DNA from 3 places in the Streptomyces sp. NPDC085900 genome. Region 3 is predicted to be linked to each of the others. Evidence: predicted binding sites of a transcription regulator. Region 3 holds the regulator's gene; each other region holds the start of a gene.
The links. The regulator HspR, encoded in region 3, represses chaperone genes until heat shock. The targets are predictions, from matches to a motif close to TTGAGNNNNNNNNNCTCAA.
Positions count from the first base shown of each region.

Region 1: a site for HspR is predicted at 3,754-3,772, ahead of dnaK (molecular chaperone DnaK). Genes of this name have one in related genera too.
Region 2: a site for HspR is predicted at 3,714-3,732, ahead of lon (endopeptidase La). Genes of this name have one in related genera too.

Region 1 is NZ_JBITSP010000004.1:722,981-727,941, forward strand. It holds gene ACIGDI_RS17295 (helix-turn-helix domain-containing protein) at 1-327, shown strand, start outside; gene ACIGDI_RS17300 (SAM-dependent methyltransferase) at 396-1,208, shown strand; gene narJ (nitrate reductase molybdenum cofactor assembly chaperone) at 1,340-1,822, shown strand; gene dnaK (molecular chaperone DnaK) at 1,834-3,708, opposite strand; gene ACIGDI_RS17315 (OsmC family protein) at 3,875-4,303, opposite strand; gene ACIGDI_RS17320 (hypothetical protein) at 4,361-4,961, opposite strand, start outside.
Region 2 is NZ_JBITSP010000003.1:148,064-153,024, forward strand. It holds gene ACIGDI_RS10045 (MarR family winged helix-turn-helix transcriptional regulator) at 1-146, opposite strand, end outside; gene ACIGDI_RS10050 (lysozyme) at 385-1,206, shown strand; gene lon (endopeptidase La) at 1,277-3,691, opposite strand; gene ACIGDI_RS10060 (SMP-30/gluconolactonase/LRE family protein) at 3,851-4,768, shown strand; gene ACIGDI_RS10065 (rhomboid-like protein) at 4,765-4,961, opposite strand, start outside.
Region 3 is NZ_JBITSP010000011.1:197,466-202,426, forward strand. It holds gene dnaK (molecular chaperone DnaK) at 1-676, shown strand, start outside; gene grpE (nucleotide exchange factor GrpE) at 673-1,326, shown strand; gene dnaJ (molecular chaperone DnaJ) at 1,369-2,550, shown strand; gene ACIGDI_RS32760 (heat shock protein transcriptional repressor HspR) at 2,556-3,002, shown strand; gene ACIGDI_RS32765 (fibronectin type III domain-containing protein) at 3,068-4,711, opposite strand.

The DNA.
Region 1 (4,961 bases), on a different contig from region 3:
AAACGTCCGGTGAGCATCCGCGGCGAGGTCATGCGGGAGCAGCTGGACAAGCTCCTGGAGTACGCCGAGCGGGACCGGATCACGCTGCAGGTCGCCGAGTTCGAGGACGGTCCGCACCCGGGGACGTACGCGCCCTTCACGCTGTTCCGCTTCGCCGAGCCCGAACTGCCCGACATGGTCTTCACCGAGTACCTGACGGGCGCCCTCTACCTCGACTCGCGGGGAGAGGTCTCCGCGCACCTCGAGGTCCTGGACCACATGACGGCGCGCGCCGCCTCGGCGCAGCGCACGAAGAAGCTCCTGCGGGAGTACCGCGAGACCTTCTGAGTCCGCCGCCGGATTCCCTGTTCCGCGGCACGCACGGCACCCTTCCCACCCCGAGGAGACGACACCGCATGACCGGACCCGACGCCTTACCGCAGATCGACACCAGCCGCCCGCACCCCGCCCGTGTGTACGACTGGTGGCTGGGCGGCAAGGACAACTACCCGGTGGACGAGGAGCTGGCCCGCAACATCCTCTCCGCCGACGGCACCGCGGTGCGCGGGGCGCGCGCCAACCGCCGGTTCATGCACCGGGCCGTACGGGCCGCCGCCGGGGCCGGGATACGCCAGTTCCTCGACATCGGCACCGGCATTCCCACCGAGCCCAACCTGCACCAGGTGGCTCAGGAGGCGGCGCCGGAGTCGAGGGTGGTGTACGCGGACAACGATCCGATCGTGCTCCGGCACGCGGAGGCCCTGCTGACCGGCTCCGCCGAGGGCAGCACCCAGTACGTGCACGCCGACGTCCGCGACCCGGACACCATCCTGGGGCTGGCCGCCGAGTCCCTGGACCTGTCCCGGCCCGTCTCGCTGTCCCTGATCGCGCTCACCCACTACCTGGGCGACGAGGAGGACGACGTCCACGGTCTGCTCAAGCGGTACGTCGATGCCCTCGCCCCCGGCAGCTTCCTGATCCTCTCCCAGGTCACCCAGGACCTCAGCCCCGAGGGGGTGGCGAAGGCCGCGGGGCTCTTCCGCAGGAGCGGCACGCCGTTCCACCCGCGCACGCTGCCCGAGTTCTACCGCTTCTTCGAGGGCCTGGAGCTGCTCGGCCCCGGTGTGATCCCCGTCCACGGCTGGCGGCCGGAACCGGTGGACGTGGAGGCGCAGGCCGAGGGCGTCGTGCCGGTGTACGCGGGAGTGGCCCGCAAGCCCGGCGCCTGAGGCCCGCGGCCCGTACACCCGTACGGGCGTCTGAGCGGGTGCGTTCCCTCGCTCGCCCCTAGCGTCGAAACACGGGGCGAGCGAGGGAGCGAGGGACGTGACCGACACGCGGATACCGCCAAGGAGGCCCGATGCCCTCTGACGCCGTGCTCCATCAGGCGGCAGCGCTCTGCCTGACCTACCCCGACGACGGCTTCCGCGCCCGGGTGCCGCTGCTGCGCGAAGCCGCCCCGCAGCTGCGGGAGTTCACCGACCACGCGGCGCTCACCCCGGCCCGGGAGCTGGAGGCGCACTACGTGCAGGTCTTCGACCGCGACAACCGGCACAGCCTCCGTCTGAGCCGGTGGCAGGACGGCGCCACGCGGCGGCGCGGGATGACGTCGGCCCGCTTCGGGGACGTCTACCGCGCCGCCGGCATGGAGCTGACCGGCGAGCAGCCGCCCGACTTCCTGCCCGCCGTCCTGGAGTTCGCGGCCCGTACCGGCGACACGGACCTCCTCACCGAACACCGCGCCGGCCTGGAACGGCTCCGCACCGCGCTCAACGACTACGGCACGCCGTACGCGTCCGTCCTGAACGCGGTGTGCGCGACTTTGCCGAGGGTGCGCCGCTGACACGTCGGCCCCTAGGCGGCGCCCCCCTTCGTGTCCTTCTCGTCGTCGACGATCTCCGCGTCCACCACGCCCTCTTCCTCGTGGCCCGCCTGTTCGTGGGCCGTGCCCTGGTCGCCGGTCGGGCCCTCGGTGCCGGCGGCGTTCGCGTACATGGCCTGCCCCATCTTCTGGCTGACGGTGGCGAGCTTCTCGACGCCCGTCCGCAGTTCGCCGGTGTCGGCGTTCCGCTCCAGGAGCCCCTTCAGCTCCGTGGTGGCCTCCTGCACCTCGGACTTGGTGTCGGCCGGGATGCGGTCCTCGTTGTCCCGGATGAACTTCTCGGTCTGGTAGACGAGTTGTTCGGCCTGGTTGCGGGTCTCGGCGGCCTCCCGCCGCTTGCGGTCCTCCTCGGCGTACTGCTCGGCCTCCCGCATCATGCGGTCGATGTCGTCCTTGGGCAGCGCGCTGCCGCCGGTCACCGTCATCTTCTGTTCGCGGCCGGTGGCCAGGTCCTTCGCCGAGACGTGCATGATCCCGTTGGCGTCGATGTCGAAGGCCACCTCGATCTGCGGCACGCCCCGCGGGGCCGGCGGCAGCCCGGTGAGGTCGAAGACGCCCAGCTTCTTGTTGTACGCGGCGATCTCCCGCTCGCCCTGGTACACCTGGATGCCCACCGAGGGCTGGTTGTCGGTGGCCGTCGTGAAGATCTCCGAACGCCGGGTCGGGATCGTCGTGTTGCGCTCGATGAGCTTGGTCATGATGCCGCCCTTGGTCTCGATGCCGAGGGACAGCGGGGTGACGTCGAGCAGCAGGACGTCCTTGACGTCGCCGCGGATGACACCGGCCTGCAGGGCGGCGCCGACGGCCACGACCTCGTCGGGGTTGACGCCCTTGTGCGGGTCCTTGCCGGTGAGCTCCTTCACCAGTTCGGTGACGGCCGGCATGCGCGTGGAGCCGCCGACGAGGATGACGTGGTCGACCGCGGACAGCTTGATGCCCGCGTCCTTGACCGCCTGGTGGAAGGGGGTCTTGCACCGGTCGAGCAGGTCGGCGGTGAGCTCCTGGAACTGCGCGCGGGTCATCTTCTCGTCGAGGTGCAGCGGCCCCTCGGCGGAAGCGGTGATGTAGGGAAGGTTGATCGTCGTCTCCGAGGAGCTGGACAGCTCGATCTTCGCCTTCTCGGCGCCCTCCCGCAGCCGCTGCAGGGCCATCTTGTCCTTGCCGAGGTCGACGCCGTACTGCCCCTGGAACCTCTTGACCAGGTGCTCGACGATCCGCTGGTCCCAGTCGTCGCCGCCGAGGTGGGTGTCGCCGTTGGTGGCCTTGACCTCGATGACCCCGTCCCCGATCTCCAGCAGGGACACGTCGAAGGTGCCGCCGCCGAGGTCGAAGACCAGGACGGTCTGCTCCTCGCCCCGGTCCAGGCCGTAGGCGAGGGCGGCGGCCGTGGGCTCGTTGATGATCCGAAGGACTTTCAGGCCCGCGATCTCCCCGGCCTCCTTGGTGGCCTGCCGCTGGGAGTCGTCGAAGTACGCGGGGACGGTGATCACGGCGTCGGTGACGTCCTCGCCGAGGTAGGACTCCGCGTCCCGCTTGAGCTTCTGCAGGACCCTCGCGGACAGCTCCTGCGCCCGGTAGCGCGTGCCGTCGATGGAGCCCTGGTCGGGGAAGCGCCAGTGCGCGTCGCCCATGTACCGCTTCACCGAGCGCGCGGTGCGCTCCACGTTGGTCACGGCCTGCCGTTTGGCGACCTCACCGACGAGCACCTCCCCGTTCTTGGCGAAGGCCACGACCGACGGTGTGGTCCTGGCCCCCTCCGCATTGGCGACGACCGTGGGTTCGCCGCCCTCCAGGACGGCAACCACCGAGTTCGTGGTCCCGAGATCGATCCCGACCGCACGTGCCATCTCCGTCCCCTTCCGCCAGGCACTTCCCAGACTCCAGCACAAAACTTGAGTGCGCTGTTGTCAATGCCGCGTAGGTCCCGGGTACTCCCGGAAAACGGCTCCCGAGTACCCCGGAAAACGACGGTGCCGCGCTCCCGGGCGGGGGCGCGGCACCTGGGGCTCGTGTTCAGGCGAGCTTGGCCGACAGGGTGATCGTCGTGCCGGTCAGGGCCTGGCTGACCGGGCAGTTCTTCTTGGCGTCCTCGGCGGCGGCGACGAAGGCGTCCTCGTCGATGCCGGGGACCGTGCCCTCGACGGTGAGGTGGATGCCGGTGATGCCCTCACCCGGCTGGAAGTTCACGTCCGCCGAGGTGACGAGCTTGGTGGGCGGGGTGCCGGCGCCGTTCAGGGCGTGCGACAGCGCCATGGAGAAGCAGCTGGAGTGCGCGGCGGCGATCAGCTCCTCGGGGCTGGTCTTGCCGTTCGCGTCCTGGGAGCGCGAGGCCCACGTCACCGGCTGCGCCTCGATGGCCCCGGAGGAGTCGAAGTTCACGACACCGCTGCCCTCGAGCAGGTTGCCTTCCCATACGGTGTGTGCGGAGCGCGTGGTTGCCACGGTGAGTCCTTCCGAATTCCTGCTGTTGCTTGCGCTCCCATCCGATCACATTCCGGCTCAGCGCACCCGGAAGACCGGCCCGCGGGGGGTGAACGGCAGCCGTGCTCCCTGCGGGATCAGATAGGCGTGCTCGCGGCGGACGCGCAGCACGTCGCACCAGCCGTCGGTGATGACGAGGACGGGTGCGCCCGGCGGGAAGTCGTCCGCCCGGTGCAGCAGATCGATCCCGGGCTGCAGGACCGTACCGCCGCGGCCGTGCACGCGGACCCGGCCCGCGATCTCGGTCACCGGCAGATAGCCCGCGTCGTGCGGGGCGGCGTCGCAGAAGACGACGCGGGCGGCGGGCACGTCGCGGGCCTCGGCGTACGAGGCGATCGCGCCGAGTGCCTTGCCCAGCAGCGTGTGGTTCATGGAGCCGGAGGTGTCGAGGACGACTCCGAAGGTGCAGCGGGCGATCTCCTCGGGCGGGAAGTAGTGGCCCGCGCGCGGGATGTCCGGGGTGGAGGACTGGCGGCGGGAGGGGCGCGCGTAGGTCCGGACGGGCTGCGGGCTGGGCACGAACTCGTCGAACCAGCGGGCGAGTCGGGCGTCCCAGGGCAGGGGCGGCTGGCTGAGCGCCCGGATCTCCTCGACCAGGCCGCCCGGCAGATAGCCGCGT
Region 2 (4,961 bases), on a different contig from region 3:
TCGCGGGCCATCTCGCCCTGGTTGGCGCGGGCGCGCCGGAACAGGATCGTCAGTTCGCGTTCCAGGGACAGGTACTCCTGGTCTGCACCACTCGCCGACGGCTCCGCTCCGAGCCGGCCTCCGTCGCCGTTTCCGTCTTCGTGCACGTCAGTCCCTGCCTCGGTTTTCCCGGTCCTGAAAGTTTCCGCCAAACCCCGTCATCGCCGCAGCTCCGTCAGTATTTCGCAGGGCTAGACCAACGGCACCGTCCGGCCCCTCTTCCCAGCCGCTCGTCTACGTGCGTAGCTTCGTTGACGAGCCGGGACCGGGCCGCCCGCGCCGGCCGCCCCACCGGCACCCCAGTGTTCCCCCCACCGAGCATCACCGAGCCTTCGGAGTCACGCCATGCCCGTGCACAGACCGAACCCGCTCCGCCCCCGGCGCCTCTTCCTCGCCGGGCTCCTGCTCACCGCCCTCTCCCTCGCGCTCGCCGCCCCGGCCGACGCGGCGACCACCACCCCGGCCCGCGGCTCCGCCCACATGGGCATGGGCGTCCTCACGCACGACGGGCAGCACGGCACTCCCGCCCCCACCGCCGTCACCCAGACCGAGGGCGTCGACGTCTCCGGCTACCAGGGCAACGTCGCCTGGTCGACCCTGTGGAGCAGCGGGGTCAGGTGGGCCTACACCAAGGCGACCGAGGGGACGTACTACACCAACCCCTACTTCGCCCAGCAGTACAACGGCTCCTACAACGTCGGCATGATCCGCGGCGCGTACCACTTCGCCACCCCCGACACCACCAGCGGGGCGACCCAGGCCAACTACTTCGTCGACCACGGCGGCGGCTGGTCCCGCGACGGCAAGACCCTGCCCGGCGTCCTCGACATCGAGTGGAACCCGTACGGCGCCGCCTGCTACGGCAAGTCGCAGAGCGCGATGGCGAGCTGGATCGCCGACTTCCTGAACACCTACCGGTCGCGCACCGGCCGGGACGCCGTGATCTACACGGCCACCAGCTGGTGGACGGACTGCACCGGCAACTACGGCGGCTTCGCGGCGAACAACCCGCTGTGGATCGCGCGGTACGCCTCGGACGCGGGGACGCTGCCGGCCGGCTGGGGCTACTACACGATGTGGCAGTACACCTCGTCCGGTCCGACCGTCGGCGACCACGACAAGTTCAACGGCGCCCTGGACCGCGTCCAGGCTCTCGCGAACGGCTGACGCACCCGCGTACGGCGAGGGCCCGGGCCTCCCTCACGGGACCCGGGCCCTGCCTGTCCGGCGGCGTCCGTCACGCCGCCACCGGAACCTCCGGCTCGGCGCCGCTCGTCGCGGGCGCGAGCGCCAGTTCCAGGACCTGGCGGACGTCGGTCACGGTGTGGACGTCGAGCTTGTCCAGCACCTCGGCCGGGACGTCGTCCAGGTCGGGTTCGTTGCGCTTGGGGATGATCACCGTCGTGACCCCCGCGCGCTGCGCGGCCAGCAGCTTCTGCTTCACCCCGCCGATCGGCAGGACCCGGCCGGTCAGCGAGACCTCACCGGTCATCGCCACGTCCGTGCGGACCAGCCGGCCCGAGAGCAGGGACGCCAGGGCCGTCGTCATGGTGACGCCGGCGCTGGGGCCGTCCTTCGGGACCGCGCCCGCCGGGAAGTGGATGTGCACGCCGCGGTCCTTGAGGTCCGCGACCGGCAGCTCCAGTTCCGCGCCGTGCGAGCGCAGGAAGGACAGGGCGATCTGTGCGCTCTCCTTCATGACGTCGCCCAGCTGGCCGGTGAGCGTCAGGCCCGCCGCGCCCGTCTCGGGGTCCGCGAGGGACGCCTCGACGAACAGGACGTCGCCGCCGGCGCCGGTGACCGCCAGGCCCGTCGCCACACCGGGGACGGCCGTACGGCGCTCCGCCGGGTCCTGCGCCGACTCCGGGACGTGGTGCGGGCGGCCGATCAGCCCGCGCAGGTCGGCGTCGGTGACGGTGAACGGCAGTTCGCGGTCGCCCAGTTCGTGCTGGGCCGCGACCTTCCGCAGCAGCCGCGCGATCGAGCGCTCCAGGGTGCGCACGCCCGCCTCGCGGGTGTACTCGCCGGCGAGCTTGCGCAGGGCGCTCTCGTCGAGGGTCACCTCGTCCTTGTCCAGGCCGGCCCGCTCCAGCTGGCGCGGGAGCAGGTGGTCGCGGGCGATGACGACCTTCTCGTCCTCGGTGTAGCCGTCCAGGCGGACCAGCTCCATCCGGTCCAGCAGGGCCTCCGGGATGGCTTCCAGGACGTTCGCCGTCGCGAGGAACACCACGTCCGACAGGTCGAGTTCGACCTCCAGGTAGTGGTCGCGGAAGGTGTGGTTCTGCGCCGGGTCGAGGACTTCGAGCAGGGCGGCCGCCGGGTCGCCCCGGAAGTCGGAGCCGACCTTGTCGATCTCGTCGAGCAGGACGACCGGGTTCATCGAACCGGCCTCCTTGATCGCGCGGACGATCCGGCCCGGCAGCGCGCCGACGTACGTACGGCGGTGGCCGCGGATCTCCGCCTCGTCGCGGACGCCGCCGAGGGCGACCCGGACGAACTTGCGGCCCATGGCGTGCGCGACGGACTCGCCGAGCGAGGTCTTGCCGACGCCGGGCGGTCCGACGAGGGCCAGGACGGCACCGCCGCGCCGGCCGCCGATGACGCCGAGGCCGCGGTCGCTGCGGCGCTTGCGCACCGCCAGGTACTCGGTGATGCGTTCCTTCACGTCCTCCAGGCCCGCGTGCTCGGCGTCGAGGATCGCCTTGGCGCCCTGGATGTCGTAGGCGTCCTCGGTCCGTTCGTTCCACGGCAGTTCGAGGACGGTGTCCAGCCAGGTGCGGATCCAGGAGCCCTCGGGCGACTGGTCGCTGGACCGCTCCAGCTTGTCGACCTCCTTGAGGGCGGCCTCGCGGACCTTCTCCGGCAGGTCGGCGGCCTCCACCCGGGCGCGGTAGTCGTCGGACTCCTCGCCGTCCTGTTTGCCGTTGAGCTCGCGCAGCTCCTTGCGCACGGCCTCCAGCTGGCGGCGCAGCAGGAACTCGCGCTGCTGCTTGTCGACGCCCTCCTGGACGTCCTTGGCGATGGTCTCGGCGACGTCCTGCTCGGCGAGGTGGTCGCGCAGGTGCTGGGTGGCGAGCTTGAGGCGGGCCACCGGGTCGGTGGTCTCCAGCAGTTCGATCTTCTGATCGGTGGTCAGGAAGGGCGAGTAGCCGGAGTTGTCGGCGAGCTGGGACACGTCGTCGATGGCCTGCACGCGGTCCACGACCTGCCAGGCGCCGCGCTTGCGCAGCCAGGCGGTGGCGAGGGCCTTGTACTCCTTGACCAGTTCGGCGACGTGACCGGGCAGCGGCTCGGGAACGGTCTCGTCGATCCGCGTGCCCTCGACCCACAGCGCCGCGCCCGGCCCGGTGGTGCCGGCGCCGATCTTCACACGGCCACGGCCGCGGATGAGGGCGCCCGGGTCACCGTCGGCCAGCCGGCCGACCTGCTCGACGGTGCCGAGGACACCGGTGCCGGCGTACGTCCCGTCGATGCGTGGAACCAGGAGGACCTTGGGCTTCCCGGGCTCGGACCGGGCGGCGGCCTGGGCGGCCTCCACCGCGGCGCGTACGTCGGCGTCATTGAGGTCCAGCGGAACCACCATGCCGGGCAGCACGACCTCGCCGTCGAGCGGCAGCACAGGCAGGGTGAGCGGTGTGGACGTCGAAGCCATGATCTCCCCTTCGGCAGTCAAGTTGAGCTATGCCGACTCAATGCGCGGGGGCCCGTGGATGTTCCCGGGGTCGTGCGCCGTTCGCTGTAAGCGATCAGCGAGGGGCCTGACACGGCGTAACTTGGATCACGTTCCGATCAGCGGCAGCGAGGGGTGGACATGTCCGGTCACGTCGTCAACGGCCTGTACGAGGTTCTGGACGACCGCTTCCTCACGGGGCGCTGCGCCAACGGCGACGGGCGGCTGGAGGTGCTGTACGACGACTGCCGCTGGGCGGAGGGGCCGCTGTACGTGCCCGCCTGGCGGCAGCTGGTCTGGAGCGACATCCCCAACGACCGGCTGCTGCGGTGGGACGAGGCCAGTGGGGCGGTGAGCGTCTTCCGGCACCCCGCCGGTCACGTCAACGGCAACACGCTCGACCGGCAGGGGCGGCTGGTCAGCTGCGAGCAGGGCAACCGGCGGGTGACCCGCACCGAGCCCGACGGCACGGTCACCGTCCTCGCCGACCGCTACGACGGCAAGCGCCTCAACAGCCCGAACGACGCCGTCGTACGCTCCGACGGCACGATCTGGTTCTCCGACCCGGACTTCGGCATCCTCAGCGACTACGAGGGCCACCGCGCCGAGTCAGAGATCGGCGCCTGCAACGTGTACCGGATCGACCCCGCGAGCGGGCGGGTGCTGCTGGCCGCCGACGGGTTCGAGGGACCCAACGGCGTGATCCTGTCGGCGGACGAGCGGCGGCTGTACGTCTCCGACTCGCGGGCCGCCCGCATCCGCGTCTTCGACGTCGCCGACGACGGCACGCTGTCCGGCGGAAAGGTCTTCGCCGCGGCCGAGGAGGGCGTGCACTACGACAACATCCGGCTCGACGACCAGGGCCGGCTGTGGGCCGCCGCCCTGGAGGACGGGGTGCACTGCTACGACCCGGACGGCACCCTCGTCGGTCGGCTCCGGGTGCCCGGGACGGTGGCCAACGTGGCCTTCGGCGGCCCGAAGAACAACCGCCTGTTCATCACGGCCGCGACCACGGTGTACTCCCTGGTGATGTCGGTGACGGGCGCGCCGCGCGTCTAGGAACGGGCCGCCCAGCCCTCGTGACGCCAGCGGCGGACCAGCGGCCAGGTCGCGATGCCTATCGAGAGGGAGATCAGGTGACCCCAGTTGGTCATCGGGTCGGTGAACTCGATCAGGTCCTCCACCAGCATGCCGCCGAACAGGATCAGCAGGGGCCAGCGCAGCCACGGCCCGAGCAGGCCCGCGAGGGCGC
Region 3 (4,961 bases):
GACGAAGCGTTCGGAGATCTTCACGACGGCCGAGGACAACCAGCCGTCCGTGCAGATCCAGGTCTACCAGGGCGAGCGCGAGATCGCGGCTTACAACAAGAAGCTCGGGATGTTCGAGCTGACCGGTCTGCCGCCGGCCCCGCGTGGCGTGCCGCAGATCGAGGTGTCCTTCGACATCGACGCCAACGGCATCATGCACGTGACCGCGAAGGACCTGGGCACGGGCAAGGAGCAGAAGATGACCGTCACCGGCGGCTCCTCGCTGCCGAAGGACGAGGTCGACCGGATGCGCCAGGAGGCCGAGCAGTACGCGGAGGAGGACCACCGCCGCCGCGAGGCCGCCGAGACCCGCAACCAGGGCGAGCAGCTCGTCTACCAGACGGAGAAGTTCCTCAAGGACAACGAGGACAAGGTCCCCGGCGAGGTCAAGACCGAGGTCGAGGCCGCCGTCGAGGAGCTGAAGACCGCGCTCAAGGGCGAGGACACCGCCGAGATCCGCACGGCCACCGAGAAGGTCGCCGCGGTCTCCCAGAAGGTCGGCCAGGCCATGTACGCCGACGCCCAGGCCGGGCAGGCCGCGGGTGGCGCCGACGCCGGCGCCGAGGCGCCCAAGGCCGACGACGACGTCGTCGACGCCGAGATCGTGGACGACGAGCGCAAGGACGGTGCCGCGTGACGGAGGAGACCCCGGGCTTCGAGGAGAAGCCCGACGTCCCCTCAGGCGCCACCTCTGACGACGCCGAGCCGAAGGCCGCCTCCTCCGAGGGGGCGGCCCCGGCCGGGGACGCAGCTCAGATCGCCGGTCTGACGGCTCAGCTGGACCAGGTGCGCAAGGCGCTCGAGGAGCGCACGGCGGACCTCCAGCGGCTCCAGGCCGAGTTCCAGAACTACCGCCGCCGCGTGGAGCGGGACCGGATCACGGTCAAGGAGATCGCCATCGCGAACCTCCTGACCGAACTCCTGCCCGTGCTCGACGACATCGGCCGCGCCCGGGAACACGGCGAACTCGTCGGCGGATTCAAGTCCGTCGCGGAGTCGCTGGAGACCGTCGCGGCGAAGATGGGTCTGCAGCAGTTCGGCAAGGAGGGCGAGCCCTTCGACCCGACGATCCACGAGGCCCTGATGCACAGCTACGCGCCGGACGTCACCGAGACGACCTGCGTGGCGATCCTGCAGCCCGGGTATCGCATCGGCGAACGCACCATCCGGCCCGCCCGGGTGGCCGTCGCCGAACCGCAGCCGGGCGCGCAGACGGTCAAGGCCGAGGGGGCCGAAGAGGCTCCCGCGGCCGGCGACGAGAAGGACAACGGCCCTGAGGAGGGCTGACGTAGACACCGAGCGGAACACCGGAAAGGGGGCGCGTCGAGGATGAGCACCAAGGACTTCATCGAGAAGGACTACTACAAGGTCCTCGGCGTCCCCAAGGACGCCACCGAGGCCGAGATCAAGAAGGCGTACCGGAAGCTCGCCCGCGAGTTCCACCCGGACGCCAACAAGGGCAACGCCAAGGCCGAGGAGCGCTTCAAGGAGATCTCCGAGGCGAACGACGTCCTCGGTGACCCCAAGAAGCGCAAGGAGTACGACGAGGCCCGCGCCCTCTTCGGCAACGGCGGCTTCCGCCCGGGGCCGGGCGGCGCGGGCGGCTCCTTCAACTTCGACCTGGGCGACCTCTTCGGAGGCGGCGCCCAGGGCGGCGGCGGGGGAGCCGGCGGCTTCGGCGGCGGGCTCGGTGACGTCTTCGGGGGCCTGTTCAACCGGGGCGGCTCGGGCACCACGCGCGTGCAGCCCCGGCGCGGCCAGGACATCGACACCGAGGTCAGCCTCAACTTCACCGAGGCGATCGAGGGTGCGACGGTCCCGCTGCGCATGACCTCGCAGGCACCGTGCAAGGCCTGTTCCGGCACCGGCGACGCCAACGGCAACCCCCGGGTGTGCCCGACGTGCGTCGGCACCGGCCAGGTGGCCCGGGGTTCGGGCGGCGGCTTCTCGCTGACCGACCCGTGCCCGGACTGCAAGGGCCGCGGCCTGATCGCGGAGAACCCCTGCGAGGTCTGCCACGGCAGCGGGCGCGCCAAGTCGTCCAGGACCATGCAGGTCCGCATCCCGGCAGGGGTGGACGACGGCCAGCGCATCCGGCTGCGCGGCAAGGGCGCGCCGGGTGAACGGGGCGGTCCGGCGGGCGATCTGTACGTCACGGTCCACGTCTCCGGGCACCCCGTCTTCGGCCGCAAGGGCGACAACCTCACCGTCACCGTGCCGGTGACGTTCTCCGAGGCGGCGCTCGGCGGCGAGGTCAGGGTCCCCACCCTGGGCGGCCCGCCCGTCACCCTGAAGCTGCCGCCGGGCACGCCCAACGGCCGTACCATGCGCGCCCGGGGCAAGGGCGCGGTCCGCAAGGACGGCACCCGCGGGGACCTGCTGGTCACCGTCGAGGTGAGTGTCCCGAAGGACGTGACGGGGAAGGCTCGTGACGCGCTCGAGGCGTATCGCGAGGCGACCGCGGGCGAGGACCCGCGGGCGGAGCTGTTCCAGGCGGCGAAGGGAGCTTGATCGAGATGGACGGCCGTCGACGCAACCCGTATGAACTGACCGAGGAGACCCCGGTCTACGTCATCTCGGTGGCTGCCCAGCTCTCCGGTCTGCACCCGCAGACCCTGCGCCAGTACGACCGCCTCGGCCTGGTCTCCCCCGACCGCACGGCCGGGCGGGGCCGCCGCTACTCGGCCCGCGACATCGAACTGCTCCGCCAGGTGCAGCAGTTGTCGCAGGACGAGGGCATCAACCTGGCGGGCATCAAGCGCATCATCGAGCTGGAGAACCAGGTCGCCGCGCTCCAGCAGCGCGTCATCGAGCTCCAGGCGGCCGTCGACGGTGCCGCGGCGGCGATGCAGCAGCGCGAGGCCGCGGTGCACGCCTCGTACCGGCGCGACCTGGTGCCGTACCAGGAGGTCCAGCAGACCAGCGCGCTGGTGGTGTGGCGGCCCAAGAAGGCGAAGGACTAGCGACGCGTGGCCGAAGGGGCCCGGAGGTGCTGACCTCCGGGCCCCTTCGCATGCCCTCGCGGGTGTCAGCGGCCGACGAAGAACTCCAGCGTCGAACTCTGTTCGCTCTGGCGCCCGTAGGCGTCCACGGCGTACACGGTGGCCGTGCAGGGGCCGTTGTAGGGCGGCGTCCAGGAGATGTCGCCGGTGGTGGACAGCTGGGTGCCGCTGGCGCCGCAGGCGCCCTCGATCTCCCAGGAGTAGCCCTTCAGTACGCGGCCCTCGTCGCCCACGCCGGGCGCGGCAGTGACCTTGACGGGGGAGCGGGCGGGGATGCCCGCCGAGACGAGCGTCAGTTGCGGGGCGGCCGGGCCGGTCCCGGTGGCCCGGGTGAGCCGGTCGACGGTGATCACGTCGGAGGGCGCGGACTCGGCGCCCGTGCCGTCCACGGCGACCACGTAATAGGACGCCTCGCCCGCCGGGGCGATGATGTCGTCCCAACCGCCGCCGCGGACGCTGCCGATGGCGGTGAAGCCGCCGTCGGTGCGGCGGTAGACGTTGTACTGGCCGGAGTCCTCGGGCAGGTCCCAGCGCAGCTCGGTCCGGTCGTCGTGGAGGGTGGCGGTGAGTCCGGCCGGGGCCGGCGTGCCGCTCGGTTCGGGGCGGGTGGCCGTCACCGGGGCGGAGGCGGGGGAGACGTTCCCGGCGCCGTCGACCGCGTACACCCGGTAGACGTAGGCGGTGCCCGTCCCGGCGCGCACGTCGGTGAAGGACGTGCCGGTGACGAGGTCGGGTCCGTCGGTGTCCTGCTGTCCCTCGGGCGCGCCCCACACCTCGTAGTGGTGGACGTCCGCCGAGCCGGAGGCCTCCCACCGGACGGTGTTGCCGGCGGTGGTGCCGTTCGCCGTGACGCCGGTGAGCTGTCCTGGCGCGGTGCGGTCGACGGTGGTCACGCCCTGGTCCGCCGTGCCGGCCGAGGTGTTGCCCGCCCTGTCGTAGGCGCGCACCTCGTAGTAGTACGTCTCGCCCGTCGTCGGCAGGGTGGTGTCGGTGTACGACGTCGAGGTGGTCGTCGCGAGCGGCGTGGAGCCGAACGACGTGCCCTTCGGCCGCCGGTACACCCGGTACCCGGCGAAATCCATCTCCTTGTTCTTCGCCCAGGTCAGCTTCGCCTGCCCGGTCGCCGTGTCGTACGACAGCGAAGTCCCGGCGGGCACCAGGGGCTTGACCTTGTCGACGGTGGCGGAGGTGCGGGGGGTGTACGTGAACGTGACCTTGGCGGCGCCGGTGAAGTTCGCGTAGTCCACCCGGAGGGTGTGTCTGCCCGAGGGGATCGTGACGTCGACGGTCTTCTGCACCGTCGACGACACGTTCTTCCAGAGGTCGATCCTGCGGGTGCCGTCGAGGTAGACGCGGATGCCGTCGAGGCCGCTCGCGGCCAGCGCGAAGGGGCCGCCGGAGCCGAAGTCGCGGGTGACGCTCCAGCGCACGCCGAAGCCGTCCTTCGGCAGGCCGGTCGCGGGGGCGCCGCTCCAGCTCTGGTCGATGACGCTGTCGCAGTCCGTCTTCTTCGCCGTACCGGAGAAGGCGGTGTTCCCGAAGAACTGGCGCTTGAAGACCGGCGAGGCGCAGGTGGTCGCCGCGGAGGCGGAGGAGACGGACGCGCCGAGGAGGGCGCCCGCGGTCGCGAGCACCAGCGCCGAAGCCGTCGTACGTCTGGCTGAGTTCATTCGATCCTCTGATCGGTCGAGGACGGCTGTTCGGGACCGTCATGATCACGACTCGCGAGGTATCGGCTTGGTTGTACGGATCTTTGCCTGACGATTGCCTGCCGTTGCATGGAGAGTCCGTAAAGAGCGTTTGGAGGCGTTTCCTTCATGTCTTCACAACTCAAGCGGAGCGTGGCGTTGCGCACTCGTTAAGTAGTTCCGCTTGACGCCCGGGGGCGGCTGCGCGTTGTCTTTTCAGACATCCGGGCAC